4 regions of the Streptomyces sp. NPDC051020 genome follow, and region 1 is predicted to be linked to each of the others. Evidence: riboswitches for the same ligand, from Rfam matches in the RefSeq annotation. Region 1 holds a riboswitch; each other region holds the start of a gene.

What was found. A riboswitch is a leader RNA that binds a small molecule or an ion and turns the genes downstream of it on or off. The one in region 1 is predicted to bind cyclic di-AMP.
Positions count from the first base shown of each region.
Region 2: it holds a riboswitch for cyclic di-AMP, as region 1 does, so the genes downstream of both, AB0N06_RS36020 (LysM peptidoglycan-binding domain-containing protein) here and AB0N06_RS26340 (LysM peptidoglycan-binding domain-containing M23 family metallopeptidase) in region 1, are expected to answer to the same signal.
Region 3: it holds a riboswitch for cyclic di-AMP, as region 1 does, so the genes downstream of both, AB0N06_RS05065 (NlpC/P60 family protein) here and AB0N06_RS26340 (LysM peptidoglycan-binding domain-containing M23 family metallopeptidase) in region 1, are expected to answer to the same signal.
Region 4: it holds a riboswitch for cyclic di-AMP, as region 1 does, so the genes downstream of both, AB0N06_RS07335 (M23 family metallopeptidase) here and AB0N06_RS26340 (LysM peptidoglycan-binding domain-containing M23 family metallopeptidase) in region 1, are expected to answer to the same signal.

Region 1 is NZ_JBFBCG010000055.1:3,680-11,200, forward strand. It holds gene AB0N06_RS26320 (XRE family transcriptional regulator) at 1-463, shown strand, start outside; gene AB0N06_RS26325 (DUF6126 family protein) at 497-670, shown strand; gene AB0N06_RS26330 (tyrosine-protein phosphatase) at 693-1,505, opposite strand; gene AB0N06_RS26335 (alpha-galactosidase) at 1,702-3,840, shown strand; cyclic di-AMP (ydaO/yuaA leader) riboswitch at 4,090-4,247, shown strand; gene AB0N06_RS26340 (LysM peptidoglycan-binding domain-containing M23 family metallopeptidase) at 4,251-5,183, shown strand; gene AB0N06_RS26345 (SGNH/GDSL hydrolase family protein) at 5,510-6,355, shown strand; gene AB0N06_RS26350 (STM4011 family radical SAM protein) at 6,499-7,416, opposite strand; gene AB0N06_RS26355 (STM4012 family radical SAM protein) at 7,425-7,521, opposite strand, start outside.
Region 2 is NZ_JBFBCG010000132.1:69-7,589, forward strand. It holds partial or broken gene AB0N06_RS35995 (hypothetical protein) at 1-179, shown strand, start outside; gene AB0N06_RS36000 (dihydrodipicolinate reductase) at 605-1,684, shown strand; gene AB0N06_RS36005 (carboxymuconolactone decarboxylase family protein) at 1,681-2,160, shown strand; gene AB0N06_RS36010 (GMC oxidoreductase) at 2,164-3,807, opposite strand; gene AB0N06_RS36015 (hypothetical protein) at 3,947-4,087, shown strand; gene AB0N06_RS36020 (LysM peptidoglycan-binding domain-containing protein) at 4,180-4,947, opposite strand; cyclic di-AMP (ydaO/yuaA leader) riboswitch at 4,952-5,137, opposite strand; gene AB0N06_RS36025 (DUF5996 family protein) at 5,712-6,665, shown strand; gene AB0N06_RS36030 (hypothetical protein) at 6,677-6,853, opposite strand; gene AB0N06_RS36035 (aromatic acid exporter family protein) at 6,864-7,521, opposite strand, start outside.
Region 3 is NZ_JBFBCG010000005.1:158,614-166,134, forward strand. It holds gene AB0N06_RS05055 (C40 family peptidase) at 1-253, opposite strand, end outside; gene AB0N06_RS05060 (hypothetical protein) at 609-962, shown strand; gene AB0N06_RS05065 (NlpC/P60 family protein) at 1,056-2,222, opposite strand; cyclic di-AMP (ydaO/yuaA leader) riboswitch at 2,221-2,384, opposite strand; gene pcrA (DNA helicase PcrA) at 2,642-5,095, shown strand; gene AB0N06_RS05075 (M23 family metallopeptidase) at 5,179-6,666, opposite strand; gene AB0N06_RS05080 (alpha/beta fold hydrolase) at 6,961-7,521, opposite strand, start outside.
Region 4 is NZ_JBFBCG010000009.1:6,018-13,538, reverse strand. It holds gene AB0N06_RS07350 (GNAT family N-acetyltransferase) at 1-768, opposite strand, end outside; gene AB0N06_RS07345 (HPr family phosphocarrier protein) at 940-1,221, shown strand; gene AB0N06_RS07340 (GntR family transcriptional regulator) at 1,413-2,132, opposite strand; gene AB0N06_RS07335 (M23 family metallopeptidase) at 2,346-3,152, opposite strand; cyclic di-AMP (ydaO/yuaA leader) riboswitch at 3,165-3,332, opposite strand; gene AB0N06_RS07330 (pitrilysin family protein) at 3,541-4,923, opposite strand; gene AB0N06_RS07325 (pitrilysin family protein) at 4,950-6,326, opposite strand; gene AB0N06_RS07320 (DNA topoisomerase IV subunit A) at 6,705-7,521, shown strand, end outside.

The DNA.
Region 1 (7,521 bases):
GGGCCGGAGGCAGCCGTCGCTGCCCATGCTCCTCGGACTTGCCAGGATCTACGGTACGACGGTCTCCGAGCTGCTCGGCGAGATCGCCCCCGAACGTGACGCGATCGTCCGCGGTGGCCGGTTCGAGGGGGCCGAGGCCGACGGCTGGATGTACCAGCAGGCCGGCGGGTCCGGCCGGGCGATGCAGGCCCTGCGCGTCCGGGTCCCGTACGGCACCCAGGGTGATCTCGTGCGGGTCCATCCCGGCGAGGAGTGGCTGTACGTCCTTGTCGGGCGGCTGCGGGTGAGCCTCGGCGACACCGTGCACGATCTCGACCCGGGCGACAGTGCCCACTTCGACTCGCTCACCCCGCACCGGATCGCCGCCGTGGACCGCGACGGATCCGAGCTGCTCTTCGTCCACACCCTGTTGCAGAGCCCCGCCGCCGAGCTGTGCCTCGGCAGCGGTACCCACCGTCGCTGAGACCGGCCCGGCCGGTCACCAGAAAGGACTGTCATGTCCGATTCAGAGCACTTCGATCCGCTCACCCCGAGGTCCCAGAAGAACTATGACGCGCAGGAGCGGAAGTTTCCGCGCGGCGTGGTGATCAGGCTGTTCGCCTACCTCATTGCCGGACACATCTTCGCGGCCTTCCTGTACCTGCTCTTCGCGGTGGCCGGAAAGGGCTGACATCGGCCGGCGTGCGGTCCGGCTACGCCTCTTCGAGGAGCCGTCCGCGCAGCCGCTCCAGGATCTCCGGAGTCAGCTTCAGGCCCTCGGCGAGATAGCGGTCCGTGCTGCCCCAGGTCTCCTCGATGGTGCTGAAGGCCTCGGCGAGGTACTCGGCGCGGGCGTCGAAGAGCGGGCTGAGCAGCTCCATCACCTCGGGCGACATCCCGGTCGCCGAGGTGTCGGTGCGCCGGACCTTGTACCGGCGGTGCGGATCGTTGGACTTCAGGTAGTCGGCCTCGATGGCCTCGCGCTCGACGCCGACCGCCAGCAGCGAAACCGCGATCGAGAGACCGGCACGGTCCTTGCCGGCCGCGCAGTGCATCAGAGCGGGAACGCTGTCCTCGGCCAGGGCGTGCAGTACCCGGCTGTGCTCAGCCGTACGATCCCTGATGATCGACTTGTACGAGGCGGTCATCTGCGCCGCTCCCTTGCCGTCGGCAAGGACCGAGCGCAGCTGTGCGATGTCGCCGTCGCGGACCATCCGCCAGAACTCGGCGCCGTCGGCCGGATCGGAGAGCGGAATGTTCACATTCCGCACGCCCGGCAGGTCCACGTCCGGGCCTTCGAGCCTGTGGTCCGCCGCATTGCGGAAGTCGAAGATCGTGTGCAGCCCGAGACCGCCGAGGAACGCCGCGTCCTCGTCGGTGGCGTGCGCGAGGTGACCGCTGCGAAAGAGCCGTCCATGCCGCACCCGGCGGCCGTCCACGGTCGGCAGTCCGCCCACATCGCGGAAGTTGCGCACACCTGCCAGCTCGGGTTCCGTCGACGGGACCTGCGGCACCTGCTGCGTCACGGTGTCTCCTGGAGTGTCTGGCGTCGGCGCGGCTCGCCGGCGAGGTCAGTTCCTGCGACGATACGACATTGAATTCTCTGGCAATGATCTCGGTCGTTTCCTGCTGAACACCCCACGGATTTCCCCTCGCACGGGCGTTGCCCGGCCGTCGGCCGGCGGTCGATGATGTGCGGAACTGTGGGAATGCGGGGATGAAATGATCGAGACGGGTGACCAGGGCCGGACCTGGCTGCTGACCGGGGCGAGCGGCAGCTACGCGCTGCACCTCACCGGCCGGGACGAACTGCTGCATCTGCACTGGGGACCGCAGATCTCCCTCGCGGCCGCCGAGGCCCTCGCCGCCGCGCCCGAGCCGCCCTTGCGGGGCTTCGAGTCGCAGATGGACGGCCGCGAGGAGTACCCGGTCGAGGGTGGCCCCCGCTTCGTCCGGCCCGCTCTCTCCGTACGCACCCCCGAAGTCCGTGGCACCGAATGGGTGTTCGCCGGGGCCGCCGTGGACGGCGACGAACTCCGTATCGCGTTCGCCGACTCAGTGCAGCGGCTCGCGCTCACGCTGCACTACCGGATGCGGGACGACTCCGATGTCGTCGAGCGCTGGGCCACCGTCACCCACACAGGTCCTGACGGTCCGCCACTGGAGCTGCTGCGCGCCGACGCGGCGGCCTGGGCGCTGCCCGCCCGCGACAGCTGGCGGCTGAGCCAGCTGCACGGTCGCTGGGCGGCCGAGTCACAGCTCGTACGGTCGGAGCTGACGTACGGCGAGAAGGTCCTCTCCAGCAGGCGCGGCCACACCGGACACCAGTTCCTGCCCTGGGTGGCGCTCGACGCGGACGGCGCCGCCACCGAGGAGGGCGGCGAGGTGTACGGCTGCGCGCTCGGCTGGTCCGGCTCGTGGCGGATCGCGGTGCAGCAGCTCCCCGACGGGCTCGTGCAGATCACCGGAGGCGCCGGATACGACGACTCCGGGCTGCTGCGGCTCGCACCGGGGGAGACGTACACCACACCGGTGTTCGCCGGACTGTGGAGCGCCGAAGGGTTCGGCGGGGCGAGCCGGTCCTGGCACGCCTGGCAACTGGCCCATGTCGTCCCGGACGCCGAGAGCCTGCGGCCGGTGCTCTACAACTCCTGGGAGGCGACCGGCTTCGATATCGCGGAGGACCAGCAGCGCGCCCTCGCCGAGCGCGCCGCGGCGATGGGCGTCGAGCTGTTCGTCGTGGACGACGCGTGGTTCGGGCAGCGCACCAGTGACCGGGCCGGACTCGGTGACTGGACCCCCAACCCCGAGCGATTCCCCGGCGGGCTGAAGCCGCTCGCCGACGAAGTGCACGGACTCGGCATGCAGTTCGGCATCTGGGTCGAGCCGGAGATGGTGAACGCCGACAGTGATCTGTATCGCGCGCACCCCGACTGGGTGCAGCACTTCCCTGGGCGGACCCGGACCGAATTCCGTCATCAGCTGGTGCTCAACCTGGCCCGGACCGATGTGCAGAACCATCTGTGGGAGCAGCTCGACAGGCTGCTCTCCAGTGCCCCGATCGACTATGTGAAATGGGACTTCAACCGCTGCTTCACCGATGCGGGCTGGCCGGGCGAGGACTATCCGCAGAAGCTCTGGATCGCGCATGTGGACGCGCTCTACGCGCTGATCGACCGGCTGCGGGCCGCCCACCCCGGCGTCGCCTTCGAGTCCTGTTCGGGCGGCGGTGGCCGGATCGATCTCGGGATCCTCGCCCGTACCGACCAGGTGTGGACCTCCGACAACACCGACCCGCTCGACCGGCTCGCCATCCAGGAGGGCTTCGGGCAGATCCATCCGGCGCGGGTGATGGCCGCCTGGGTCACCGACAGTCCGAATGTCCAGCTCAACAGTAGGGTCAGTTCGCTGCGCTTCCGCTTCGTCAGCGCGATGGCCGGGGTGCTCGGGGTCGGCGGGGATCTCACCGAGTGGAGTGACGAGGAGCTGGCCGAGGCGCGGAGCTGGGTGGATCTCTACAAGGAGATCCGTCCCGCGGTGCAGCACGGCGCGCTGTACAGGCTGCGTGCCCCCCGCGGCGGGCTCAGCGCCGTGCAGTACGTGCACGGCGACGAGGCCGTGGTGCTGATGTGGCTGGAGGCACAGCGGTACGGGGAGCGGCCGCCGGCCCTGCGGCTGCGCGGGCTCGACCCCGCGGCGACCTACACCGACCTGGACACCGGGGCGGTCCACCACGGTGCCGCGCTGCTGCATCAGGGTCTGCACACCGGGCTGAGGGGGGACCTGGACGCGAAGGTGCTGAGGCTCCGACGTGGCGAACGCCCGCGACATGTCCGTATTGCGTCTTTTAGCGGAACATAGCCTATTTCTACGGGAGATGATGCCCTTCTCGTGAGCGGGATCATATTCGTGACGGTGTGTGGTGGTGCCAGGGATGGGTATTCCGGGCGACGCGCGGAAAGCCAAGATCCGTAATCCACGGAGGGTGACCAGGATTCCGCGCCGATTTCCCGGCGCGGAATCCATTGAGTAATGAGTGGCTTGTTTCCGCCGTCCTCGCTCGCCTACGGTCACCCTCAATCCGGACGGACCGCCTAATCCTGCCGCCGCCCGGAATTCGCACCCACTCACGTGTGGCAGGAGCGGGGGAACCAGGTAAGCCGCCGCCCGGAGAGATCCGGTCGGCTCGGGGTGAAGTCGCGAACTGCGACCGGGCATCTCCAGCCCGAACCCGACAGCTCACCTCGTAGGCGCCGGAGAGGAAATTCTTCATGCCCGCATCGGGTAAGCATCGCCGTACCAAGTCCAGCACGATCGCCCGTGGCGTCGCCGCCATCGGTGCCGGTGGGGCTGTTATCGCCCTTCCGCTGCTCGGCGCCACCGGTGCCCACGCTGCGGAGCAGGCCGCGCCCACCGCGCAGTCGGCAGCCACGCACGCCGCCGCCGAGGCCGCGCCCGTCGTCAAGAAGCAGGCCGAGACCCGGACGTACTCCGTCGCCGACGGTGACAACCTGTCGAAGATCGCCGCCGAGCAGCAGGTCGAGGGCGGCTGGCAGAAGCTGTACCAGGACAACCGCACGGTCGTCGGCGAGAACCCGAGCCTGATCTTCCCGGGCATGAAGCTGACGCTCGGCGGCAAGTCGGCCGGCTCCGCCGCGACGACGGACACCACGCAGTCCGCCCCGGCTCCGTCGAAGGCTCCGTCGACCTCCTCGGCCGACAAGTCTGCGTCGCAGTCCAAGGCTTCGGACTCCGTCAAGACCACCACGGCCTCCGCCTCGGCCGGCCAGAGCAACAGCTCCGGCTACGTCCACCCGGTCCCGGGCAACCACACCACCGCCTACCGTGCCTCCGGCTCCAACTGGTCCAGCGGCAGCCACACGGGTATCGACTTCCCGGTCCCCACCGGCACCAGCGTGAAGGCGATCACCTCCGGCACCGTCGTCACCGCCGGCTGGGGTGGCGCGTACGGCAACCAGGTCGTCATCAAGCACGCCGACGGCCACTACTCGCAGTACGGCCACATGTCCTCGCTCTCCGTCTCGGCGGGCCAGACCGTGACCGCAGGCCAGCAGGTCGGCCTCTCCGGTGCCACCGGCAACGCCACCGGCCCGCACCTGCACTTCGAGATCCGCACCGGCCCGGCGTACGGGTCGGACATCGACCCGATCGCCTACCTGGCCTCGCACGGGATCTACGTCTGATCCACGGCTGATCCGGTCGGCTCGGTGAAGGGGCGGTGCGCAGCGGCGCGCCGCCCCTTCGCTCAGGCCGACCGGCACATGGGGGCGGCGTCGCGGGGCTGGGCACGCACATCTGCCGCGTTGTCGTCCATCACCATGGCTCCGCCGTGGCTCAATCCTCCGCCTTGCAGCTGCAGGCACCCAGCCCCGCTCCTTCTCCCGCCCCCCATGTGCCGGTCAGCCTTATTCCCCGTTTACCAAAACCTGACCGGGTGGCCTATCTCACCACCCGTCAACCCTTTATTACGGTCGCGTAGGTCACATTCGGCGGTGCAGGATATGCGCTTGTGGCAGACGATTCGAGAAACAATCAACGTGGCGTCAGCAACCGGCATGGCGCCATCGGGTCGTACGCAGCGATTGGCGACAGCTTCACCGAGGGAGTCGGAGACCCCGGCCCGGACGGAACCTTCGTCGGCTGGGCGGACCGTTTCGCGGTACTTCTCGCGGACCAGCTCCCGGACCCCGACGCGGCGACGAGCCCCGAGGGCTCCGCGCACGGAAACTTCCGGTACGCCAATCTCGCCGTACGCGGACGCCTCCTCGATCAGATCGTCGAGGAGCAGGTACCGCGCGCCAAGGAGCTCGCACCCGATCTGGTGAGCTTCTGTGCGGGCGGCAACGACATCATCCGGCCCGGCACCGACCCCGACGACGTGGCCGAGCGCTTCGAGCGCGCGGTCGCCGAGCTCACCGATTCGATCGGCACCGTCCTGGTGACGACCGGCTTCGACACCCGCGGCGTTCCCGTCCTGCGCCATCTCCGCGGCAAGATCGCCACGTACACCGCCCATGTGCGCTCCATCGCCGATCGCTACGACTGCCCGGTCCTCGACCTCTGGTCGCTGAAGTCCGTGCAGGACCGGCGGGCCTGGGACGACGACCGGCTCCACCTGTCGCCCGAGGGGCACACCCGGGTCGCGCTGCGCGCCGCCCAGGTCCTCGGCCTCGATGTGCCGGCCGATCCCGACCAGGAATGGCCTCCGCAGGCACAGCGCGGCACGCTGGAGGTCCGGCGTGACGACATCCACTGGGCGCGTGAGTACCTGGTTCCGTGGATAGGGCGGCGCCTGCGCGGCGAGTCCTCCGGCGACCACGTCGAGGCGAAGCGGCCGGACCTCCTGCCGCTTTAGACCGACCGTCAATTGGGGACGCGGTCACGGGGCTGGGGCGCTCACCTCGCGGCGTTGTCGTCCATCACCATGGCTCCGCCACCGCTCAATCCTCCGCCTTGCGATGCACGCACCCCCCGCTCCCTTTCTGTCTCTCCGGGGCTTCAGGCCTGTCCGGCGACGGGGGACACGGGCAGGAACCGGCGCCCCGAGGGCGCCGGTATGCCCGGGCGTCGGGCAGGTATGCGCTCCAGGACGCCACCCGCGAAGACGTCGTACAACGGCAGCGTCTCCAGATGTACATAGCCGATGTGGCAGTCGCAGACGGTGAGCGGACAGGCCCGCGGACCGAGCGCACGCCGGTAGCTGCCGTCGTACAGGTTGCCGAGCTCGGCCGGGACGAAGTGACAGCGGCGCACCGTGCCGTCGCCGTCCACCGAGATGACGGACTCGCCGGTCCGGCACGGCATGCCTGCCGAGCGGTGCGGGTGACGGCTGTACGGGAAGAGGGGGTCGAGGGCCGTCCAGCGGTCCGCCTCCTCGTCCGTGTAGCTCTGCCCCTCAGCGGCATTGACCCAGAGATAGACCTCGTCGGGCAGGTCGGTACGGAGCCGCCGCGCCTCGTCGACATGCTCCTCGAGACCGACGACACCGACGCTGTACCGGACACCGAGAGCGGACAGCTCCCGGCACCTGGCGAGGAAACGGTCGTACGGTGTCTGCCCCGGGTGGTACGTGCACCACAGCGCGATCTTGTCGCGGCCGACTCCACCGGCCTCGGCCAGCCACCGTGTACGACCGCTGAGATTGGTCTGGATCGCGACCCGGCCGATGTGCGGCAGCTGCGCCAGTTCCACCAGCGCGCGGCGGTACCAGGAACGGACCAGCCCCTCGCCCCACGGCGTGAACAGCACCGAGATCCTGTCCCCGGTCTGCGCCGCCGCCCACGCGGTGAACCGCTCCAGCGCGGCGCGGTCGGCACGGAGCTGCTCCGGGCTGTCGCGCCGCTTGGCGAACGGACAGTACGGGCAGTCGTAGTCGCACGACGCCAGGGGACCCCGATAGAGGATCGTCAGATCCATGGGAGTGCTCACTTCGGTTCGTACGCGGCCATCGCGGCCCGTACAGCGGGGGAGAACAGTTCGGGACCCAGCGCGTCGGAGTGGGCGAGCCCCTCGGGCGAGAGC
Region 2 (7,521 bases), on a different contig from region 1:
ATGCCGCCGGCCCCGAGCCGTCCCAGCCGGCCACCACGCGCTCGCGCTTCACCGGACTCGTTCACCCCGAGGCCGATCACCGTCTGGGCCACTGGTTCGCCGCCATAGCGGTGCCGCGGGGCTGCTTCATGAACACCTTGCTCAGCAACACCGTGCCGAGTGACGCCCACCCGACGTAGAGGCCATCCGCGGAACGCACCGGATCCCGACCGCACGGCGTCCCCATCAGCCTTGGCGGACGCGGGCATGGACGTGCATGTCGTGCCAGCCGTCCGCACCCGGGTGTTCTTCCTGGCCACGGCCAGAGCCGCAAGCGCCGTCGCCCGTTCCTCGGGATGGTCCGAGATCAATCCGAACGCCCGGCCCAGCCGCTCGTCCCAGGCGCGTGCGTCGTCGCCGCCTGCGCTCGCTCCTGCATCCCGTTCCTCGGCCACACCGGGATCATCCCCCAGGGGCCGGCCCGGGGGTGTTCCCCCATTCGGTAACGACGTAGCCGGCGTGGCCCGAGCGGTGTCGCGGTGGCTGCCGACTCCCCTGCCCCGCCCGGCAAACTCGTCGCGTCGCGGCACTAGGAAGTGACAGGCCCTGTCGCTACCCTCCGCGCATGATTTCCACGGTTGTCTGGGGCACGGGAAACGTCGGCCGCGCCGCGATCCGCGCTGTCGAGGCCCATCCGGCGCTCGAGCTCACCGCCGTACTCGTCCACAACCCCGACAAGGTGGGACGCGACGCGGGCGAACTCGGTGGGCTCGGTCGTCCGCTGGGGGTCATGGCGGGCGCCGACATCGATGCCGTGCTGGCCACCGGTCCCCGGGCCGTCGTGTACGCCGCGTCCGGCGACATCCGCCCCGACGAGGCCCTCGCCGACATCAGCAGGGCGATCCGGGCCGGGGCCGTGGTCGTCACCCCCGCGCTGTACGCACTGTACGACCAGTTGGGCGCCCCGCCGGAGCTGCGGGATCCGGTGCTGGCCGCCATCGCGGAGGGTGGCGGCTCGCTGTTCGTCTCCGGTGTCGACCCCGGCTGGGGCAACGACGTCCTCCCCTTGCTGATCAGCGGACTCGGCACCTCCGTGGACGTGATCCGCTGTCAGGAGATCTTCGACTACTCCACCTACGACCAGGAGGAATCGGTCCGGTACCTGGTCGGCATGGGCCAGCCGATGGAGTACGAGCCGCTGATGCTCGCACCGACCGTCCCGACCATGGTGTGGGGTGGACAGATACGGCTGATGGCCAGGGCTCTGGGAGCCGAACTCGACGACATCCGCGAGACGTTGGACCGGCGCCCGCTCGACGCCACGGTGAGCACCAGGACGATGGGCACGTTCGAGGCCGGCACCCAGGGCGCCGTGCGGTTCGAAGTGCAGGGCATCGTCGGGGGCGAACCCCGCATCGTCATCGAGCACATCACGCGCATCCACCCCTCCTGCGCACCGGACTGGCCGAAGCCGCCCGACGGGGACGGCGCACATCGAGTCATCATCGAGGGCTGCCCGCGCATCGAGGTCACGGTCGAGGCCACCGACGAGGGCGAGAACAGGTCCGCGGGCGGGAACGCCACCGCGGTCGGCCGGCTCGTGAGTGCCATCGACTGGCTCGTGGACGCGGAACCAGGACTTTACGACGCGCTCGACGTCCCGCTGCGCCCAGCAGTCGGCAAGCTCGGAAGGAGACATCCATGAACATCGACATCCCCGAGGGCAAGGACGCGATCGAGTACGTGTGGGGTGAGATGGTACCCGGGATCGGGATCGCCGCATCCAACTTCTCGCTGTCGGTGTACGCCCACACGACCCTGGGACTGCGCGAGTTCGAAGCCGCGCGGTTGCGGATCGCCCAGATCAACGGGTGCGCCTTCTGCCTCGACTGGCGGACCGAACGTGACGGCGTGAAGGTCGAGGAGGAATTCGCCGACGCGGTGACCCAGTGGCGTACCACCGACGTGTTCGACGACCGGACCCGGTTGGCCGCCGAATACGCCGAGCGGTACGCCCTGGATCACCACAATCTCGACGACGCGTTCTGGTCCCGGATGACCGCGCACTACAGCCAGCTCGAGATCGTGGAGCTGAGCATGAGCATCGGATCATGGCTGGCGTTCGGCCGGCTCAACCATGTGCTGGGTCTCGACACCAGGTGCGCGCTGCCCGGCCGTTGACCGTCACAGGTCGGTGGCGATGATCTTCTCGATGTTCCGTTCGGCGAGCGCGGTGATGGTGACGAACGGATTGACGCTGGTATTGCCGGGGATCAGCGAGCCGTCGATGACGTACAGGCCGGAGTAGCCGTGCAGGCGGCCATAGTTGTCGGTGGCCCGGTTCAGCACCGCGCCGCCGAGCGGGTGGTACGTGAGGTGGTCACCCCAGATCTTGTAGGTGCCGAAGAGATCGGTCCGGTAGATCGTCCCCTCCTTCTGGTTGATCCGGTCGAAGATCGTCTTGGCGGCATCGATGGACGGCTGCTTCCAGGCGGTCTGCCAGTTCAGGTCGACCGTGCCCGTCGCGGCGTTCCAGGAGAACTCGGCCCGGTTCGGGTTCTTGGTGATGGACAGGTAGAACGACGCGTACGTCTCGATCCCGGTCGGCAGCGGCGCGACTTCGGCGAACGCGCCACCGGCGGCCCAGTTGTCGATGCCGCCCGTGGGAATGGACGCCTGGAGGCTGCCGGTCGGGTCCCACATGTGGTTGGCCCGGCCGCACATGACATTGCCGTTGTCGCCCCACCCTTTACCGATCTCGTTGTTCAGGCCGGCGAGCGCGCCGGTGGCCTTCAGCTTCACCAGCAGCTTGCTGGTGCCCACGCTGCCGGCCGCGAAGAACACCCGGTCGGCGGTCACCGTCTTGGTGGCCGTGGTGACACCGCCGGTGTCGATCTGGTCGATGACGACCGTGTAACCGCCACCTGCTGCCGGGGCGACCGAAGTGACCTTGTGGAGCGGCGAGATGACGACCCTGCCGGTGGCCCTGATCCGGTCGATGTACGTTTTCTGCAGCGACTTCTTGCCGTAGTTGTTGCCGTAGAGGATCTCACCGGCCAGCGCGGACCTGGGGACGGTTCCTGCCTCTTCCTGCTTCATGTAGTCCCAGTCGTACACGGTGGGCACGAAGACGAACGGGAAGCCGGCACGCTGGGCCTGCTCACGGCCGACCCGGGCGTACTGGTAGCACGCGGCGGTGTCGAACCAGGCCGGGTCGATGGTGCCGGCCCCGAGCCCGGCATTGGCGCGCGGGTAGTAGATGTCGTACATCTCGTCGGCATCCACCGACGGGAGGACGGCTCCGAAGTTCTCGCGCTTGGGAGTGACCGCCATCCCACCGTTGACCAGCGATCCGCCACCGACGCCGCGGCCCTGGTAGACGGTGATCCCGCTGAACTCCTCGGCGTCGAGGATCCCCGTGTTGCGAGCGATGTTCTTGTCGATGGGGAAGCCGAGGAAGTTACTGAGGGGCTGCTTGGTCCTGGTGCGGAGCCAGTACGACCGGCTGTCCGGGCTTGTCGTGTTGGCGAAGATCTTGCCGTCCGGGCCGGGGGTGTCCCAGGCCATGCCCATTTCGACCATGTGCACGTCGACGCCCGCCTGGGCGAGACGCAGTGCGGCGACGGAGCCGCCGTATCCGGTGCCGATCACCAGGGCCTGGACATGGGCCCCGGAGTCGATCGGGGCGGTTGCGGAGCCGACCCCGGCCTGGGCCGGGGTGGTGTGGCCTGCGAGGGCCACGGCTCCTAAAATAGAACCAGTTCCTGTGATGAACCTGCGACGCGAAACGCCCTTCGGGCCTGCATTGTGCATGCTAGAGTCACTCATGTGACACGCCTCACTCTCCAGAGAGTGAAACTGGTTCTACTGCGGTTCGCATGTTAAGTCACTACATACCGATGGGTAACATGCGCCCGATCGAGGCGCCCCGGACGGGCAACGCCGTGCGTCAGGCGGGCCGGCCGCGGTGGCCTTCCTCGATCGGCCGGGTGCCGTCACCCCCTGGGGCGAGCTCCCTGTCGGCAGCCGTGACGCTTTCGCCGACGCAGGGTTCGTCGAGGTCGGCAGGCCCACACTCGGGCGAATCGTCATGCGGATCGACTTCTGAATCGCCCCCCGTGCGCGACACCGACGGGAACGGGTGGCGAAGCCCCATCGGACCTTCGCCACCCGTCATGCCCGAATCAACCCAACCGGGCGTCAGTAGGCCCCGAACACGTTGTCGATCGAGCCGTACTTGGCGGCGGCGTAGTTGCACGCGGCCGTGATGTTGGCGACCGGGTCGTAAGGGTCCATCGACGTACCGGGCACGTGGTAGGCGCGGAACGTGGGGTCGATGACCTGCAGGAGACCCTTGGACGGCGTGCCCTTGGCGGCGTTCGAATCCCAGTTGTTGATGGCCCGGGGGTTGCCCGCGGACTCGCGCATGATGTTGCGGTGGATGCCGTTGTAGCTACCGGGGATGCCGTGCTGGGCCATGACGGCCAGCGACTCCTTGATCCAGCCGTCGAGGTCGTTCGTGTACGTCGCGGGCTTCGCGGTGACGGCGGCGGCAGTGCTCGCGGCCGTCGTGGATGCGACTGCCGCGGGCGCGGTGGCGCCGATGGTGAGCTTCTGGCCCGCGTGAAGGACGCCGGGGTCGGCTCCGATGACCGCTCGATTGTCCTTGTACAGCTGCTGCCAACCGCCGCTCACGGAATGGCTCAGGGCGATCTTGTAAAGGGAATCACCGGCTATCACGGAATAGACGGTGGGCGTAGCTGCCCGCACGGCAGTCGGCTTGGCGGGGGCGGCAGCGGGCGCCGCTGTCTTGGCGACGGCGGCGGTGACAGGCTGCGCCGGCGCTGCCGAGGCAACGGTTGCCCCGATCATCGGAAGCGCGAGAGCGGCACCGCCCGTGCTCACGGCGATGAGTCCGCGAGTCAGCGAACTGGACTTACGGCGACGGTGGTTAACCTGTGCGGGCATGGCGTATTCCTCTCCGTCGCCTACGAGGTGAGCTGTCGGGTTGAGGCTGGAGTTGCCTCGCCGTATGGGAATACGACTTCACCCCTAGCCGTTCCGGATACCGGATCGGCGGCTTACGTGGGTCCCCCGCTCCTGCCGTACGTGAGTGGTCGGGTTCCCGGACGGCGGCAGGATTCGGCGTTCCATCCGGATTGACGGTGACCGTAGGCGAGAAACTCCGACCTGAACAAGCCCACATTTCTCGATCACAATTCATTTACAAGATCGAGTCGCGGAAATTTTCGCAATCCACCCCGGTCCGCGAAGCCAACTTTCTTGGCACAGAAGGGAACCGGGCGGCACGCCGCTTCGTCCGCGGGCCCGGAAGGTGACTCTCACCACTCGGCCCGAAAAGGGCGATTTGCCCGGCACGAAAGTCCTCGGGCCCGCACGGGTTGCACGTTCACCAGAACGGCGAGCAACTTCCCCTTATCGCCAAAATTGGGACATTCGGGAGATTTTGACGTCAGGGGCAGGCATTCGGGCTTCGGCTCGTCGGGAAGGGCGTCCCCCCGGGGAGGCGACCGGGAGCAGTCGCGCGTCATCTGCCTGCTCCGACTGCGGCGCGCGAGTGGCCGCCCACCGGCCAGGTCGTGCAGGTTCACGCGAACGACACCATGGTGGCCGCACAAGGTGCCGTACATCTTCGGCGTGGCCATGATGGTGCGGAAGAACGCCCTGCCCACCCGCCGGGACTGTCCGGCAGCACGAGAGAAGTGATGGCGATGGAGCTGTTCCCGCCCATGCCGCTCGCCGAGTGGCGTGACACCAAAGAGACGCTCCACCGCTTCGCGCAGATCGTCGGAAAGATCCGTCTCGCGGCCGGTGTCCGGCGCAATCACTGGTGGAACGTTCCGTTTCACCTCACTGGCCGGGGTATCACCACCCGCCCCATGGGACAGATCGACGGCAACCCGATTTTCACGGTGGACTTCGACTTCGTCGGCCATCAACTCGTCATCACAAGACTGGACGGCGTGACGGTCTCGTTCCCGCTTTCGGGCCAGTCTGTGGCTACCTTCCACAAGAAGGTCATGGCCGCCCTGGACGCGCTGGGTATCGAGGTGAATATCAAATTCCCCAAGCCATTCGATCTGTCCGACGCCGACCGGCCGTTCGCCGAGGACACGGAGCACGCGGCATACGATCCCGAACAGGCAAACCGGTATTGGCAGGTCCTCAGTCAAGTGGCGTTGGTACTGGAGGAATTCGCCGCGCGGTTTTCGGGGAAAGTCAGTCCCGTGCACCATTTCTGGCACACCTTCGATATCGCTCACACCCGCTTTTCGGAGCGTCAGATCGACCAGCCCGCGCAGATCGACCCGGTGACGCGGGAGGCCTACTCCCGGGAAGTGATCAGCTTCGGTTTCTGGTTCGGTGACGACAATTTCGCCGCGCCCGCCTTCTACTCGTACACCGCTCCCGAACCGGCGCGGCTGGCGGAGGAACCGCTCACTCCGGTGTCGGCGCAATGGGTGGATCGTGGCGGCAGCCACCTGGCGGTACTGCCGTACGACGCGGCCCGCGCCGAGGGCGATCCCCGTGCGACTGTACTCGCCTTCTACGAAAGCGCCTATCAGGCCGGAGCGGGGCGCGCCGGTTGGGACATCGACCGTCTCGCCTGTCCCGGCGGGATCACCGACCCGTGCCTGACGCCCTGTACGCCTGCCGGTGGATGAGGAGCGCGGCTTCAGTGCAGCTGCCACTCCCAGTCCGCGGGAACCGTGCCCTGGGGACCCGGGGTCGGCTGGGCGACCGGGTGCGCGATGGGCCGGAGCAGCTCCCATCCCTCGTCATATTCCTCGGCCTCGATGTTCCGGAGCCCGTTCTCCCCCGGCTCGAAACCGGCCAGGAACGGATGTCCCATCGCCTCGCCCTCACCCTCCCGGGACTGTCGGCTGCGGGGCCCGGTGGCTGCCGAGCCGCCGCCGAATTGCGGCGATCCGGGGATGGCGTTCGTGCAGTTCAGCGGAGTGGCGGTCGAGTTCCTCGCCAAGGCGTTCGGCGCGTTTGTCGATGTCCAGCTCATCCAGAATGCGGTCGACCTCGGCGAGCAGCGCACCGTGCAGTTGCCACTGTCGGGGGTGCTCCTGAACGTCCTCCAGCAGGAGGTCGGCCACCACGTCCCGAGTGGCGCGGCTGGCGGCCAGTGCGGCGGCAAGTCGCGACTCCGCCTCCTCGGCATTGGCGGACACCGGAGTGGTGATCAGCGTGGAGAAGCTCTCGATGGCGTCGGCCATCTGCGCGAAGAGTTCCCGGAGCGAGGCGGCCACGTCCTGCGGGAACATGGTTTCCCCGGTCCGGGCTTTGGCCAGGTCCGTCAGCGTGCGGGCCAGCACACGGAGTACAACGGCACAGATCTCCAGTGTGTCGAGTCCGGTACGCAGGACGATGCGGTACAGAAGACCTTGCCGGATCCGGGGGTTGAGCAGGAGGCTCTCCTCGGCCTGCCGGAGCGAGGCGTCGACGGCCACGATGTCGTGGTCCAGTCTGCGGGCGTCGTGCAGTCTCGCAGCTGCCTGCGCGACCGAGATG
Region 3 (7,521 bases), on a different contig from region 1:
GTAGTGCGTTCAGGGACTTGGCGGCGGCGGTCGCCTTCTCCTTCGCGCCGTTGTACTGCTCGGTGGCGACCTCGGCGTCGTGGTACAGCCGGTCCACCGCGGCCTTGATCCGGGAGGGGGTGGGCTGTGGTTCGGCGTGCGCGGAGCCCGGCAGGGCGACGGCGGTCGCCGCCGCGGCGAAGGCGAGGGTGGCTGCGGTGCGGGCGGCGGAGCCGGGGTGCGGGCGCTGCCTGGGTTTCCGATGCGCTGCCACGGGGACGGGGCTCCTTGTGTCGACTGCCCGTCGGGGCCTACCGGCGGGCCGCTGAGGTCCGGCGGCGGCACGCCAACAGGGGGAGCGGCCCGCCGCCGGATTTCTCGGCGGGGTGACCGGGCTGCCGTCCGGGTGCGGAGCGGTGGTGAAGCCGGCCACCTGGACAGGGACGCTAGGCCCGGGGCGCGGGGAAGAGTCGCAATGACGGTTATTGCCCGAATTTAGCGATGTGTTGTCGTTGAGTGACCGGAAAATCACACCAGAGTCAGGCAATTGTTGCAGATGCAAGCGAAATGCCGAGGAGCCCCCACCTCGCCGAAGAGGGGTGATATGGCCCCGGCTAGGCTGCTGCCTCATGGACGTACTCATCAATGTCTTCGTCGCGCTGCACATCATCGGCATCGCCTCCCTCCTGGGCGGCTTCCTGACCCAGATGAAGGCGATGGGCGCGGGAACGGCACGCTTCGTCCCGGCGATGCTGCACGGCGCGCTGACCATGCTGGTCACCGGCGTCGCGCTGGTCGGGCTCAATCAGGCCGACGGCCACTCGGTCAACAACATCAAGATCGGCGTGAAGCTGGCGGTCCTGGTGGTGATCCTCGCGCTGGTCTACATCAAGCGGGACGAGGAGAAGGCTGAGAAGGGCGTGTTCGCGGCGGTCGGCGGACTGACGGTCGCCAATATCTTCATCGCGATGCTCTGGACCTGAGAGGCTGTCGGGCCTCTGAGCCGGACCACCCTCATGCGCGAGTGAGCCCCTGCCGGACCCGGCAGGGGCTCACTCGTGCATGAGGGCCCGCCGTCACGCCGGGCGCACGCTGCCGTAGATCGGCATGTAGTAGATCGACTCCTCGCGGACGTTCGCCCCCGGCTTCGGGGCGTGGATCATCATGCCGTCGCCCTTGTAGATACCGACGTGGCTGATGTCGTCGTAGAAGAAGACGAGGTCGCCCGGCTTGAGGTCGGCCGTGGCTATCCGGGTGCCGGTCTTCACCTGGTCCCAGGTGGTGCGGGGGATGTCGACGCCCGCCGCCTTCCAGGCGGCCTGAGTCAGCCCCGAGCAGTCGTACGAGGAGGGGCCCGTCGCTCCCCAGACGTACGGCTTGCCGATCTGGGCGCGGGCGAAGGCGAGAACCTTCTCGGCCTTCGTGGTGGCACTGGTGTCCGAGCCGGTCCCGGTTCCCGTGCCCGTCCCCGTGGTGCCGGTGGAGCCGGCCGCCTTCGCCGCCTCCTGGGCCTTGCGGTCCGCCTCGGCCTTGGCGGCGGCCTGTCGGCGGGCGAGTTCCTCCGCCTTGCGCTTGGCCTCCGCCTCCTTCTCGCGCTCCAGTGCCGCCAGCCGCGCCTTCTCCTCGGCCGTCAGCTTCGACAGCATCGCGCGCGCCTCGCCCAGCTTCTTCTGGACGGATCGTTTGCTGGTCCGGAGTGTGGCCTGGGACTCGGTGAGCGTCTCCAGGCTCTGCACCGCCTCGGTGCGCTTCTTCGCCGCTGCCGCCTGCTGCGTACGGAAGTCCGTGACCGCCTTCTGCTGCTGGGCGGTCATCCGGTCCATCAGCTGGTTCTGGTCGAAGTACGACTGCGGGTCGTCGGCCAGGAAGAAGGTGGCGGTCGGGGCGATGGAGCCGGTGCGGTACTGCGCGGCCGCGTAGTTGCCGAGCGTCCTGCGTGCCTCGTTCAGCTTGTCGGCGCGCTCGGCCACGTCCTCCAGCAGGGCGTTCACCTTGCCGCGCTGCGTGGCGGAGGCCTCCTTCGCCCTGTTGTACTGCTGGGTCGCGGTGCCCGCCTGCCGGTAGAGGTCGTCGACCTTCTTCTGTACGTCCTCGATGCTGGGCTTGGGTGAGCTCGGGGCGGCCATGGCGCTCTGGGTCGACAGCAGGGTCACCCCTGCCAGTGCGGCGGTCGTGAGCCCGACGGCGGGGGTGGTGGTGCGTACCCGGCTGCGCGGTTTGCGATGCGATGCCAAAGCCGGCATCTCCTTCCGTGGACCGCCTACCGGGTTAGCTGTCGGGTTCGGGCGGAACGGAAGGCTGCCCTACGGTCCGAGTGGGGATACAGACCGATTCACCCCGGTTTTGCCTATGGGTCCCCGGTTCCGAACTCCCCGCGGGCAGCCCGGATTCGGCGGGGGAGCCCGCTCGGCGTGGTTCGCCTCAAGGGGGTACGGGCCGCCCGACGGAGCACGCTAGCCAACCGTGGTGCCGCTGTGAAGGTTGATGTTCGATATGTCCGATACGTTTTCGTGACCTCGGTGAAGAGGGGGCGAAGGAGGCGGCCCGGGCCCCGATTTCCTTACGGGGCGTGGGTGGGCGTTCTCCGTATGTAGGCGCCTTCCGGTCGCGCTTCTCCATGCGGCCGCAGAGTGTCGGTGCGTCGCCCTAGACTCGTGAGGCGATGAGCAGCCTCTTTGACGACAGTTTCCTGGCCGGCCTCCAGCACTCGGAGGAAGAACCCCCGCCGCCCCCCGAGGACTCCGCACCCGAAGCGGTGCCGGAGGACCTCTTCGCGGGCGTGTTCGACGCGCCCCCGCCACCTCGGGACGCGTACTACCGGGACGGCGCTCACCGCCCCGCCATCGACTCCGCCGCCCTGCTCGACGGGCTGAACACCGAGCAGCGCGCCGCGGTCGTGCACGCCGGATCGCCGCTGCTCATCGTCGCCGGCGCGGGCTCCGGCAAGACCCGGGTGCTCACCCACCGCATCGCCCACCTGCTGGCCGAGCGCGGCGTGCATCCAGGCCAGATCCTGGCGATCACCTTCACCAACAAGGCCGCGGGCGAGATGAAGGAGCGCGTCGAGCAGCTCGTCGGACCGCGCGCCAACGCCATGTGGGTCATGACGTTCCACAGTGCGTGCGTCCGGATCCTGCGCCGCGAGTCGAAGCGGCTCGGCTTCACCTCGTCGTTCTCGATCTACGACGCGGCCGACTCCAAGCGGCTGATGGCCCTGGTCTGCCGTGATCTGGACCTCGACCCGAAGCGCTTCCCGCCGAAGTCGTTCACGGCCAAGGTCTCGAACCTGAAGAACGAGCTGATCGACGAGGAGACCTTCGCCGGCCAGGCCGCGGACGGTTTCGAGAAGACGCTCGCCCAGGCGTACGCGATGTACCAGTCCCGGCTGCGCGAGGCCAACGCGCTGGACTTCGACGACATCATCATGACGACGGTCCATCTGCTCCAGGCGTTCCCCGACGTCGCCGAGCACTACCGCCGCCGCTTCCGGCACGTCCTTGTCGACGAGTACCAGGACACCAACCACGCGCAGTACACGCTCGTACGCGAACTGGTCGGCCCGGCCGGAGAGGCCGACGCCCCCGCCGAGCTCTGCGTCGTGGGTGACGCCGACCAGTCGATCTACGCCTTCCGCGGCGCGACGATCCGCAACATCCTCCAGTTCGAGGAGGACTACCCGAACGCGACGACGATCCTGCTGGAGCAGAACTACCGCTCCACGCAGACGATCCTCTCGGCTGCCAACGCGGTCATCGAGCGCAACGAGAGCCGCCGCCCCAAGAACCTCTGGACGAAGGCGGGCGAGGGCGCCCGGATCACCGGCTACGTCGCGGACACCGAGCACGACGAGGCGCAGTTCGTCGCCGACGAGATCGACCGGCTGACCGACGCGGGCGACGCGAAGGCCGGCGACGTCGCGATCTTCTACCGGACGAACGCGCAGTCCCGCGTCTTCGAAGAGATCTTCATCCGCGTCGGCCTGCCCTACAAGGTCGTTGGCGGCGTGCGCTTCTACGAGCGCAAGGAGGTCCGGGACATCCTGGCCTACCTCCGGGTCCTCGCCAACCCCGAGGACACCGTTCCGCTGCGCCGCATCCTCAACGTGCCCAAGCGCGGTATCGGCGACCGCGCCGAGGCGATGATCGACGCCCTGTCGCTGCGCGAGAAGATCACGTTCCCGCAGGCACTGCGCCGCGTCGACGAGGCGTACGGCATGGCGGCCCGCTCGGCCAACGCCGTCAAGCGGTTCAACACGCTGATGGAGGAACTGCGCACGATCGTCGAGTCCGGCGCGGGCCCCGCCGTGGTGCTGGAGGCAGTGCTGGAACGGACCGGCTATCTCGCCGAGCTCCAGGCGTCCACCGACCCGCAGGACGAGACGCGGATCGAGAACCTTCAGGAGCTCGCCGCCGTCGCGCTCGAATTCGAGCAGGAGCGGGGGGAGTCCGCCGGGGAAGAAGGTGCAGGCACGGGCACACTCGCCGAGTTCCTGGAGAAGGTCGCGCTCGTCGCCGACTCCGACCAGATCCCCGACGAGGACGAGGACGGCTCCGGCGTCATCACACTGATGACGCTGCACACGGCCAAGGGGCTCGAATTCCCCGTGGTCTTCCTGACCGGGATGGAGGACGGCGTCTTCCCGCACATGCGCGCCCTGGGACAGGTCAAGGAGCTGGAGGAGGAGCGGCGCCTCGCGTACGTCGGGATCACCCGTGCCCGTGAGCGGCTCTACCTGACGCGGGCGGCGATGCGCAGTGCGTGGGGTCAGCCCTCGTACAACCCGCCGTCGCGGTTCCTGGAGGAGATCCCGGACCAGCACCTGGAGTGGAAGCGGACCGGGCCGATGGCGGCCCCGGCCGGACCGACGTCGGGGATCACGTCGTCGCTGTCCTCGTCACGCGCCCGCTCGGGCCCCTCGGGCTTCGCGACCCGGCGCACCTCGGACAAGCCGACGGTCACGCTGGTGGTCGGGGACCGGGTCACGCACGACCAGTTCGGGCTCGGCACGGTGACGGCGGTCGAGGGGATCGGCGACCAGGCGAAGGCGACGGTCGACTTCGGGGACGAGCGGCCCAAGAAGCTGCTGCTGCGGTACGCGCCGGTGGAAAAGCTCTAGGGTCTCGCCCCGGAACCGACGGGGCGGGCGCGGGTGTCCGCCCCGTCGGCGGGTGGGGTCTGTGCTGTGGCGGGCTCGGCTGCTCAGGACGGGTCGAGGCCGTGGCTGCGGAGCCAGGGCAGCGGGTTTATGGCCGCTCCGCCACCGGGCCGGACCTCGAAGTGCAGGTGCGGGCCGGTGGAGTTGCCGGAATTCCCGGAGTAGGCGATGACGTCACCGGCCTTGACCGGGCCCGAGCGGATCCTGGTGCTGCTGAGGTGGCAGTACCAGGTCTCGGTGCCGTCGGCCGTGGTGACGATGGCCATGTTCCCGTAGGCGCTGTTCCACTGAGTGCGTACGGTGCCGTCGGTCGCGGCCATCACCGGAGTGCCGTACGAGACGGGGAAGTCGATGCCCGTGTGCACGGACATCCAGTTGACGCCCGCCTGGCCGAAGTATGCGCTGAGGCCGTGCTGCTGGACCGGCAGCAGGAACTTGGGCCGCAGCGCCTCTTTCCGGGCGGCCTCCTCCTCGCGCTTCTTCTTCTCGGCGGCCTGCCGCTCCCTCAGGTCGATGCGCTCCTGGGTGCGGCTGGCGCGGTCGGCGAAGTTCTCGGCGTCGGCGCTGAGGTTGGCGAGCTGGGTGTCGAGCTTGTTGTTGGCGGCGACCGCCTTGACGCTGCCGGGGTCGGCGGCCGCCATCGACGTGGTGTCGTCCTTGGTGTCCTCGCCGCTGCCGAGTCCGCCGACGGAGGCGGCGGCGATACCGGCGACGCTCATCACGCAGGCGGAGGGGACGGCGACGGTGAGAAGAGCGGAACGCTTGGCGGCGGTACGACGCCGGCCGCGGCTGCCACCGCCGCCGCGGGTGACGGAACGGCTCGCAGGGCGGGGGATGCCGACGGTGTGGTGCACCGCGTGGTCTGCCCGGTCTGCCGCGTCGTCCGCGTCGGCGTCGGCGTCGAGGTCCGGGTCCACGTCGACGACGCCGAACTCGGAGGTCGCGGTGATGTCCGCGGGCTCCGCGGTCCCGGCCGGCGGGTAGGCCTCGTACGGAGCGTAGGAACCCTGGTCCTCGTACACCTCGTACGCGGCCTGTTCGGGTTCGTACGACTCGTGCGCGGTGTGCACGGTTTGCTGTTCGTGCTCGGGCGTGGCGCCGGTGTTCCAGGCAGTGGCGTCGTACGCGCCGGTGTCGTAGGCAGCCGTCCCGGTCGTCGCCCACTGGCCGTTCTGGTGCCAGCCGCTGGTGTCCCACTCGCCCGAGGTGTCCGGAGCGCCGCCCTGCGCGGGGATGCCCGGGGCTTCCGGCATCCAGGTCGCGGTGGCGTCGTACTGCTGCGGGTGCTGGGTCCCGTACGCGGCATAGGGGTCGTACGCGGCGGTCTGATGTGCGCCGGTGTCCCACTGGGCGGAGTCGTGCTGGCCGCTGTACCCGGCCTGTCCGGTGTCGTAGCCGCTGCTGTAGCCGGTGGTGTCGTACGTGCCGTCGTAGCTGCCCGGGAGGGAGCCGAAGAGCGGGCCGCCGTTGTAGCTGCCCGTGGAGTGGCTGTCGAAACCGACATACCCGGCGTGGGGGTGCTGGTCGTTCACCAACTTCTCTCTCGCCTCGGCAGCAGGACCTGGGTCTGGGGATCCGGTGGGGGAATCCCAGGGGAAAGCAGTGGCCGCGACTGTACCCGGCAGTACGTGACGGCGACAATCTTCGTCAGGTCCCGGGCTCGCAGGAAACGGGCAATCGGCCGTCTTTCGGCGGGCTGTGCACAGACCCTTGGCTCTATGTTCGAAACGCGTTCTATTTCTGGATGCGCTCCGGGCGGCCCTGGTGCCCGGGGGTGTGCCCCGGCACGGCGTGGCGGCCTTGCGCCAGTGAGGGGCTCCGGTCCTTCAGGCCACCGAGGCGGCCCCCATGAGGCCGGTGGCCGATTCCGGGGACTCCAGGGCCTGCCGGATCCCGGCGGCGACCGCCGGGTGGACCGGCAGCGCGAGGTGGCCGATCCCGGTGACGCGCACGTTCAGCGCATCGAGGTCCGGATGGTCGATGCAGGCCGCCTCGGCCGGGACGATCACCTGGTCCAGCTCGCTCCAGAAGCTCACGAACCGGGTGCGGCAGCCGGGCGCGGGGCGGCGCAGCTCCTCGATCGGGGCGGAACCGCTGCGCATCTGGCGCACGATCGGGTGCGCACTGGCCACCGGGGCGACGGCGGTCCCGCCGTGCGGGGTGCCGAGCGTGACCAGGGTGCGGACCCGTCGGTCACCGCCGAGTCGCTGCACGTAATAACGGGCGATCAGGCCACCGAGACTGTGGCCGACGATGTCGACCTCGTGGTGACCGGTGCGGGCGCAGATCTCCTCGACGTGCCGGCCGAGAAGTTCGGCGGCCGTGCGGATGTCACAGGTCAGCGGTGAGTAGTTGAGGGACTCCAGATGGTGCCAGCCGTGCCGGGC
Region 4 (7,521 bases), on a different contig from region 1:
TGCGGCGAACGAGTTGTTCACGGCGTACGCACGGCCGGTGAAGCCCGCGCCGAGGAGGTTGCGCAGAACCGTGCGGCCGACCCCGCCGGGGTTACGCCCGGTGCCGATGACGGCGACGGACCCCGGTGCGAGCAGCCGCTGCACCGACCGCGCCTCCGCCCGCTGCTCACGGGCGCGCTGGACGGCGAGGGACTCGGCGGTCGGTTCGAGGTCGAGGGTGAGATGGACGGCGCCGTCCTCGAAGCTGCGCTGCTGGGTGTACCCGGCATCACGGAACACCTTGATCATCTTGGTGTTGGCGGGCAGCACCTCGGCGGCGAAGCGGCGGATGCCGCGCTCACGCGCCACTGCGGCGATGTGTTCGAGGAGCGCCGATGCCACGCCGCGGCCCTGGTGCGCGTCCTGGACGAGAAAGGCGACCTCGGCCTCGTCGGCGGGGACGGAGGCCGGCCGGCCGTTCGCGTCGATCCGGTCGTAGCGGACAGTGGCGATGAAATCACCGCCGACCGTGGCGGCGAGCCCCACCCGGTCGACGTAGTCGTGATGGGTGAAGCGGTGGACGTCCTTGGCGGACAGACGGGGGTAAGGAGCGAAGAACCGGTAGTACTTCGACTCGTCGGAGACCTGCTCGTAGAAGCTGACCAGGCGCTCGGCATCGTCCGTGGTGATGGGCCTGATGCGGGCCGTACCGCCGTCGCGGAGCACCACATCCGCTTCCCAGTGGTCGGGGTACGCGTGGTGCGGACTCTGCTCCGGCGTGGGCTGCATGGGCCAAGCCTACGGCGCGGTCAGCGGTCGCATAGGGCCCGGGGCCAGGGCAGTCTGAGAGCTCCGATCAGCCGTGCAGCACGGGCTGGGGCCGGGTCGCGGGTCGGCGGGCAACAGTGCACTGCGTGAGAGGCTGGTCTGGACAATCATTGATCCGTGAAGGGCAGAACCATGGCTGAGCGTCGCGTCAATGTCGGTTGGACCGAGGGCCTGCACGCCCGCCCCGCTTCCATCTTCGTTCGTGCGGCCACGGCGTCCGGTATCCCCGTGACGATCGCCAAGCCCGACGGCCCCCCGGTGAACGCCGCCTCCATCCTCGCGGTGCTCGGTCTCGGCGCGCACGGCGGCGAGGAGATCGTGCTCGCCTCCGAGGCGGACGACGCGGAGGCCGCGCTCGACCGGCTGGCGAAGCTGGTCACCGAGGGGCTCGAGGAACTCCCGGAGACCGTCTGATTCCAGGGTTCCGATCAGGTGGAAGCCTTTCCGGCCGGTTCCTGTCGGGTCCATTTCCGTGGCGGAGCCGCGATACCCCCAACCGGGATCGCGGCTCCTTCGTTTTCTGATACCGACAATGCCTCCGGAGCGAATTTCGGGGAGCCGAAAGAAAGCCCCGCACTTACTTCACTTTGTATACGGCGCAGGTGTTAATACCGGCCACTCGCGGTGTTTACGGCATGTCGCGAAGGCCTCACCCGGCCGCCGGACCGGGGGGCGCCGGCATCACGGCCCGGAGCACCGCCCGCGCGGCGCAGCCGGTGCGCGGCGGTGGCCCGCTCGGCGTGCTGGGCGGCCAGCGCCCTGGCCCGTTCCGCGTCGCCGCGCGCCACGGCGTCCACGATGGCCCCGTGCTCGCCCCAGCAATCGGCCGGGCAGGCCGGCTGCTCGACCGAGTACATCCAGGCAATCTTGCGGCGTAGCTGGGTGAGCAGCGCGATGAGCCCGGGGCTGCCGGACGCCTGGGCGAGCGTCTCGTGGAACCAGTCGCCCAGGGAGCGCAGATCCTCCCCCGCACCCCGCCTCGCTCTGTCCTGACCCAGCCTGACCAGGCCGCGCAGCACCTTGATGTGCGCCTCGGTGCGGCGTTGCGCGGCACGGGCCGCACCCAGCGGCTCCAGCAGCATCCGTACCTCCAGAAGGTCGGCGGCCTCCTGTTCGGTGGGCTCGGCGACACAGGCACCGGCATGTCGGCGGGTGACCACGAAGCCCTCGGACTCCAGGGTGCGCAGCGCTTCCCGCACGGGGACACGGGAGACCCCGTAACGACGCGCGAGCAGCTCCTCGGTGAGTCTGCCGCCGCGTTCGAAGACACCGGAGACGATGTCGTCACGGATTGCCGTGCATACCGATTGCGCCGGAATACGCATGTCCGAACCTCCGCCTTAATCCCCCGCGAAACGCGGCCGATCGACGCATGTGCCGTGACTCTATTGCAAGGCGACTGCATTTCCGAAGCCGGTCCGAAAACCATGAATATCTTCTGGCCCGGGGACGGTTCCGCGGGGCGGTTCGGCAGGAACGGACACGCCGAAGGCCCCGGGGGAAGCCGGGGCCTTCGGCGCATGGGGACGGGACGTCGGTCAGACGTTCACGCCATGGGCGCGCAGGTACGCCACGGGGTCCATGTCGGAGCCGTACGAAGGCGTGGTGCGGGCCTCGAAGTGGAGGTGCGGTCCGGTGGAATTGCCGGTCGAGCCGGAGAGGCCGATCTGCTGGCCCGCGCCGACGCTCTGGCCGACGGAGACGCCGATCGACGAGAGGTGGCCGTACTGGGTGTACGTGCCGTCCGTCATCCGCAGCACGATGTTGTTGCCGTATGCGCCGCCCCAGCCCGCCTCGACGACCGTGCCGGCGCCGACGGCGACGACGGAGCTGCCGGAGGCGGCGTGGAAGTCGATGCCCGAGTGGCGACCGGAGGACCAGAGGGATCCGCTCGACTTGTAGCCGGTGGTGACGTACGAACCGGCGACCGGGAGCTGGTAGGAGCCCAGGCGGGTGCGCTCGGCGGAACGGGCGGCGCGGGCCTTCGCGTCACGGGCCGCCTTGGCGCGGGCCTCGGCCTTGGCCTTCGCCGCCGCCTCGGCCTTGGCCTTCGCCGCCGCCTCGGCCTTGGCGGCCTCAGCAGCCTTCGCGGCGACGTCGGCCTGGCGTTTCTGCACCTCGGCCTGGGTGGCCACCTGGTCGGCGAGGGCATCCTCGATGGCGACGATCTGGGTCAGACCGGTTTCATTGCCGGAGGGGGCCTCGGCATCCGCGGCGAGGGCCGGAGAGGCCAGTCCGCCGATGACGCCGGTGGTCGCCAGTGTCGCGACTCCGGCGACGCGTGCGCTCCTGCGCTTCAGGCGGCTCGGGGCACGGTGCTTCCCGGTGGGGCGAGTGAACGCCATGAAGTAGCTGGTCCTTTCCTTCCTTCTCGCCTACCGGGTTAGCTGACGGGTTCGGAGCAGGAAGGTCTCCTACGGATCCCCGGCCTCACAGGAGGTCGCGGCATCCGATTCACCCCAGGGACTGCATGGGTCCCCGGCTCCCAAGGCTCGCGCCTGACGGGGACTCGGCGATCACTGCCCGGCGCCACGGATGCGGCATACGAGTGACGGACAGCGGAGCCGACGCTAGGCGGGGGCACTTTCATTCACCAAACGGACAGGGTGCTTTGTAGCGCATCCCACAGGGCAAGCAAGACGTTTTCGTCTCGAATCGGGCAAAAAGGAAGACCCTGGCGAGAAGCGACTCGCCAGGGTCTCTCTTCGCCCCTTTTTGTGGGACTTTGGTGCATCAGCCGGTGACGACTGAAACCTCTCCGATGCCCAACGCCCTGACCGGCTCCTCGATCTGCGCGGCGTCGCCGACGAGAATCGTGACCAGCCGGTCCACGGGGAAGGCGTTGACCACGGCTGCGGTCGCCTCGACCGTGCCGGTCTCGGCCAGGCGGGCGTACAACTGCGCCTGGTAGTCGTCCGGGAGGTGCTGCTCGACCTGGTCGGCGAGCGTGCCGGCGACGGAGGCAGCCGTCTCGAACTTCAGCGGGGCGACACCCACGAGGTTCTGCACGGCGGTCTCGCGCTCGGCGTCGGTCAGCCCCTCGGCCACCAGGGTCCGCAGGACCTTCCACAGGTCGTCGAGCGCCGGTCCGGTGGACTCCGTGTCCACCGAGCCGCTGATCGCCAGCATCGCCGCGCCGGTCACCCCGGAGGCGGAGTCCGGGGCCGTTGAGCGCAGGACCTGCCCGAAGGCCCGCACGCCGTAGGTGTAGCCCTTCTCCTCGCGCAGCACCCGGTCCAGCCGGGAGGTGAGTGTGCCGCCCAGGCAGTAGGTGCCGAGGACCTGAGCCGGCCACACGCTGTCGTGCCGGTCGGCGCCGATGCGGCCGATCAACAGCTGCGTCTGCACAGCGCCCGGACGGTCGACGATCACCACGCGGCCGGTGTCGTCGGCGGTGATCGGCGGGACCGGACGGGGCTCCACAGTGTTCCCGGTCCAGTCGCCGATGGTGTCGGCGAGCAGGGCGTCCAGGTCGATACCGGTGAGGTCGCCGACGACGACGACGGTCGCGGTGGACGGCCGGACATGGGCCTCGTAGAAGGCGCGCACGGCCGCGGAGTCGATCCGCTCCACCGTCTCCTCGGTGCCCTGGCGCGGGCGTGACATCCGCGACGTGGCCGGGAAGAGCTCCTTGGAGAGTTGCTTGGCGGCACGCCGGGCCGGATTGGCCTGCTCGTGCGGAATCTCGTCGAGCCGGTTGTTCACCAGTCGCTCGATCTCGCTGTCGGCGAACGCGGGCGCCCGCAGCGCCTCGGCGACCAGCCCGAGCGCCTTGGCCAGCCGGGAGGCCGGAACCTCCAGGGAGACCCGCATGCCGGGATGGTCGGCGTGCGCGTCGAGGGTGGCGCCGCAACGCTCCAGCTCAGCGGCGAACTCCTCGGCGGAGTGCTTGTCGGTGCCCTCGGAAAGGGCCCGCGCCATGATCGTGGCCACGCCGTCGAGCCCCTCGGGCTCGGCGTCCAGGGGGGCGTCGAGGAAGATCTCGACCGCGACGACCTGCTGGCCGGGACGGTGGCAGCGCAGCACCGTCAGCCCATTGGGCAGGGCGCCGCGCTCGGGTGCGGGAAAGGCCCAGGGCCTGGCCGTGCCGGGGGTCGGCTGCGGGTGGTACTCCATCGATACTCCAGTCGCGGCAGCGTCGGTCACTTGTCCGCCCCTTCGTGCGCGTCGGTGTCGGTGTCCGTCTCATCGGCTTCCGCGTCGGCGGATTCGGCCGGCTCGACCGGCTCGTAGACGAGCACCGCCCGGTTGTCGGGGCGCAGCTGGGCCCTGGCCGCCGCCTGGACCTCGTCCGCGGTGACGTCGAGGACCCGCTGGACGGCGGTCAGGGCGAGCTGCGGGTCGCCGAACAGCACGGCGAACCGGCAGAGTTCATCGGCGCGGCCCGCGACCGTACCGAGTCGGTCCAGCCACTCGCGCTCCAACTGTGCCTGAGCGCGCTCCATTTCCTCGGGCGTGGGGCCCTCGGCGGCGAATCGGGCCAGCTCCTCGTCGACCGCGGCCTCGATCTGCGCCACCTCGACACCGCCGGACGTCTTCACGTCCAGCCAGCCGAGCGAGGGCGCGCCGGCCAGCCGCAGCAGCCCGAAACCTGCCGCAACGGCCGTGCGGTCGCGGCGGACCAGGCGGTTGTGCAGCCGGGAGGACTCGCCTCCGCCGAGCACGGTCAGCGCGAGGTCCGCCGCGTCGCACTCCCTGGTGCCGTCGTGCGGCAGCCGGTAGGCAGCCATCAGCGCCCGTGCCGGGACCTCCTCGTGGACCTCTTCGCGCAGCTGCTCGCCGATGATCTCGGGGAGCGTGCCGTCGCGCGGCGGCTGCTTGCCGTCGTGGGACGGAATGGAGCCGAAGTACTTCTCGATCCAGGCGAGCGTCTGCTCGGGGTCGATGTCGCCGACGACCGACAGCACCGCGTTGTTGGGCGCGTAGTACGTACGGAAGAAGGTCCGCGCGTCTTCGAGCGTCGCCGCGTCCAGGTCGGCCATCGAGCCGATCGGGGTGTGGTGGTACGGGTGGCCCTCGGGGTAGGCGAGGGCGGTCAGCCTCTCGAACGCCGTGCCGTACGGAACGTTGTCGTACCGTTGGCGGCGCTCGTTCTTGACGACGTCCCGCTGATTCTCCATGGACTCGTCGTCGAGCGCGGCGAGCAGCGAGCCCATCCGGTCGGCTTCGAGCCACAGGGCCAGTTCCAGCTGATGCGTGGGCATCGTCTCGAAGTAGTTGGTGCGTTCGAAGCTGGTCGTCCCGTTGAGGGAGCCCCCGGCGCCCTGCACCAGCTCGAAGTGTCCGTTCCCCTTGACCTGTCCGGAGCCCTGGAACATCAGGTGCTCGAAGAGGTGAGCCAGACCCGTGCGCCCCTTGACCTCGTGGCGCGACCCGACGTCGTACCAGAGGCACACCGCGGCGACCGGGGTCAGATGGTCCTCGGAGAGCACCACGCGCAGGCCGTTGGCCAGACGGTGCTCGGTCGCTGTCAAGCCGCCGGAGCCGGCCTGGGCTGTGGCCGTGTGACCCATGGGCATGTACGTCCCTTCGATCGCGATACTGGATTTCCTGCGAGACCTGCCACTGTAAGCAAGCGCACCGACACCTGGCGAAGTTCCCGTGCCGGGGAAGTTCGCGTGAAAGAGCGCTTGGTCCTGTCCGGCCGGTCTTCGTGGATCAGCCTGCGGCGTATGGTGCGGTGCATCGCAAGGCGGAGGATCGTCCTCGTACTGGACGTACTGGGACGACTCCGACAACGCGGCGAGGTGCCGTGCCAGACGTCGCGGACCCACGAAGGCCGGCCGGACAGGGCCTAGGGACGGGTCGAGGTCGGCGTTGTCAGTGCGGCGGTCCACAATGGTCGGCGTCAGAACCAGAGGTTGCCCGAACAGATCTGTGAAGGAGTCGCAGCAGCGATGGCCCGCCGCAGTACGAAGACCCCGCCGCCGGACGACTTCGAGGAGAAGATCCTCGACATCGACGTCGTCGACGAAATGCAGGGCTCCTTCCTCGAGTACGCGTACTCGGTGATCTACTCACGGGCCCTGCCGGACGCCCGCGACGGCATGAAGCCGGTGCACCGCCGCATCGTGTACCAGATGAACGAGATGGGGCTGCGCCCCGACCGCGGCTATGTGAAGTGTGCCCGCGTCGTCGGCGAAGTCATGGGCAAGCTGCATCCGCACGGCGACGCGTCGATCTACGACGCGCTGGTCCGGATGGCGCAGCCGTTCTCGATGCGGCTCCCCCTCGTCGACGGGCACGGCAACTTCGGCTCGCTCGGCAACGACGACCCGCCGGCCGCCATGCGGTACACCGAGTGCCGGATGGCCGACGCCACGTCGCTGATGACGGAGTCGATCGACGAGGACACCGTCGATTTCCAGTCGAATTACGACGGACAGGAACAGGAACCGGTCGCCCTCCCCGCCGCCTATCCGAACCTCCTGGTCAACGGAGCGTCCGGGATCGCGGTCGGCATGGCGACCAACATGCCGCCGCACAACCTGGGCGAGGTCATCGCCGCCGCCCGCCACCTGATCAGGCATCCGGGCGCGGACCTGGAGACCCTGATGCGGTTCGTCCCCGGACCCGACCTGCCGACCGGTGGCCGGATCGTAGGCCTCGGTGGGATCAAGGACGCGTACGCGGCCGGGCGTGGCACGTTCAAGATCCGTGCGACGGTCACCGTGGAGAATGTGACGGCCCGCCGCAAGGGCCTGGTCGTCACCG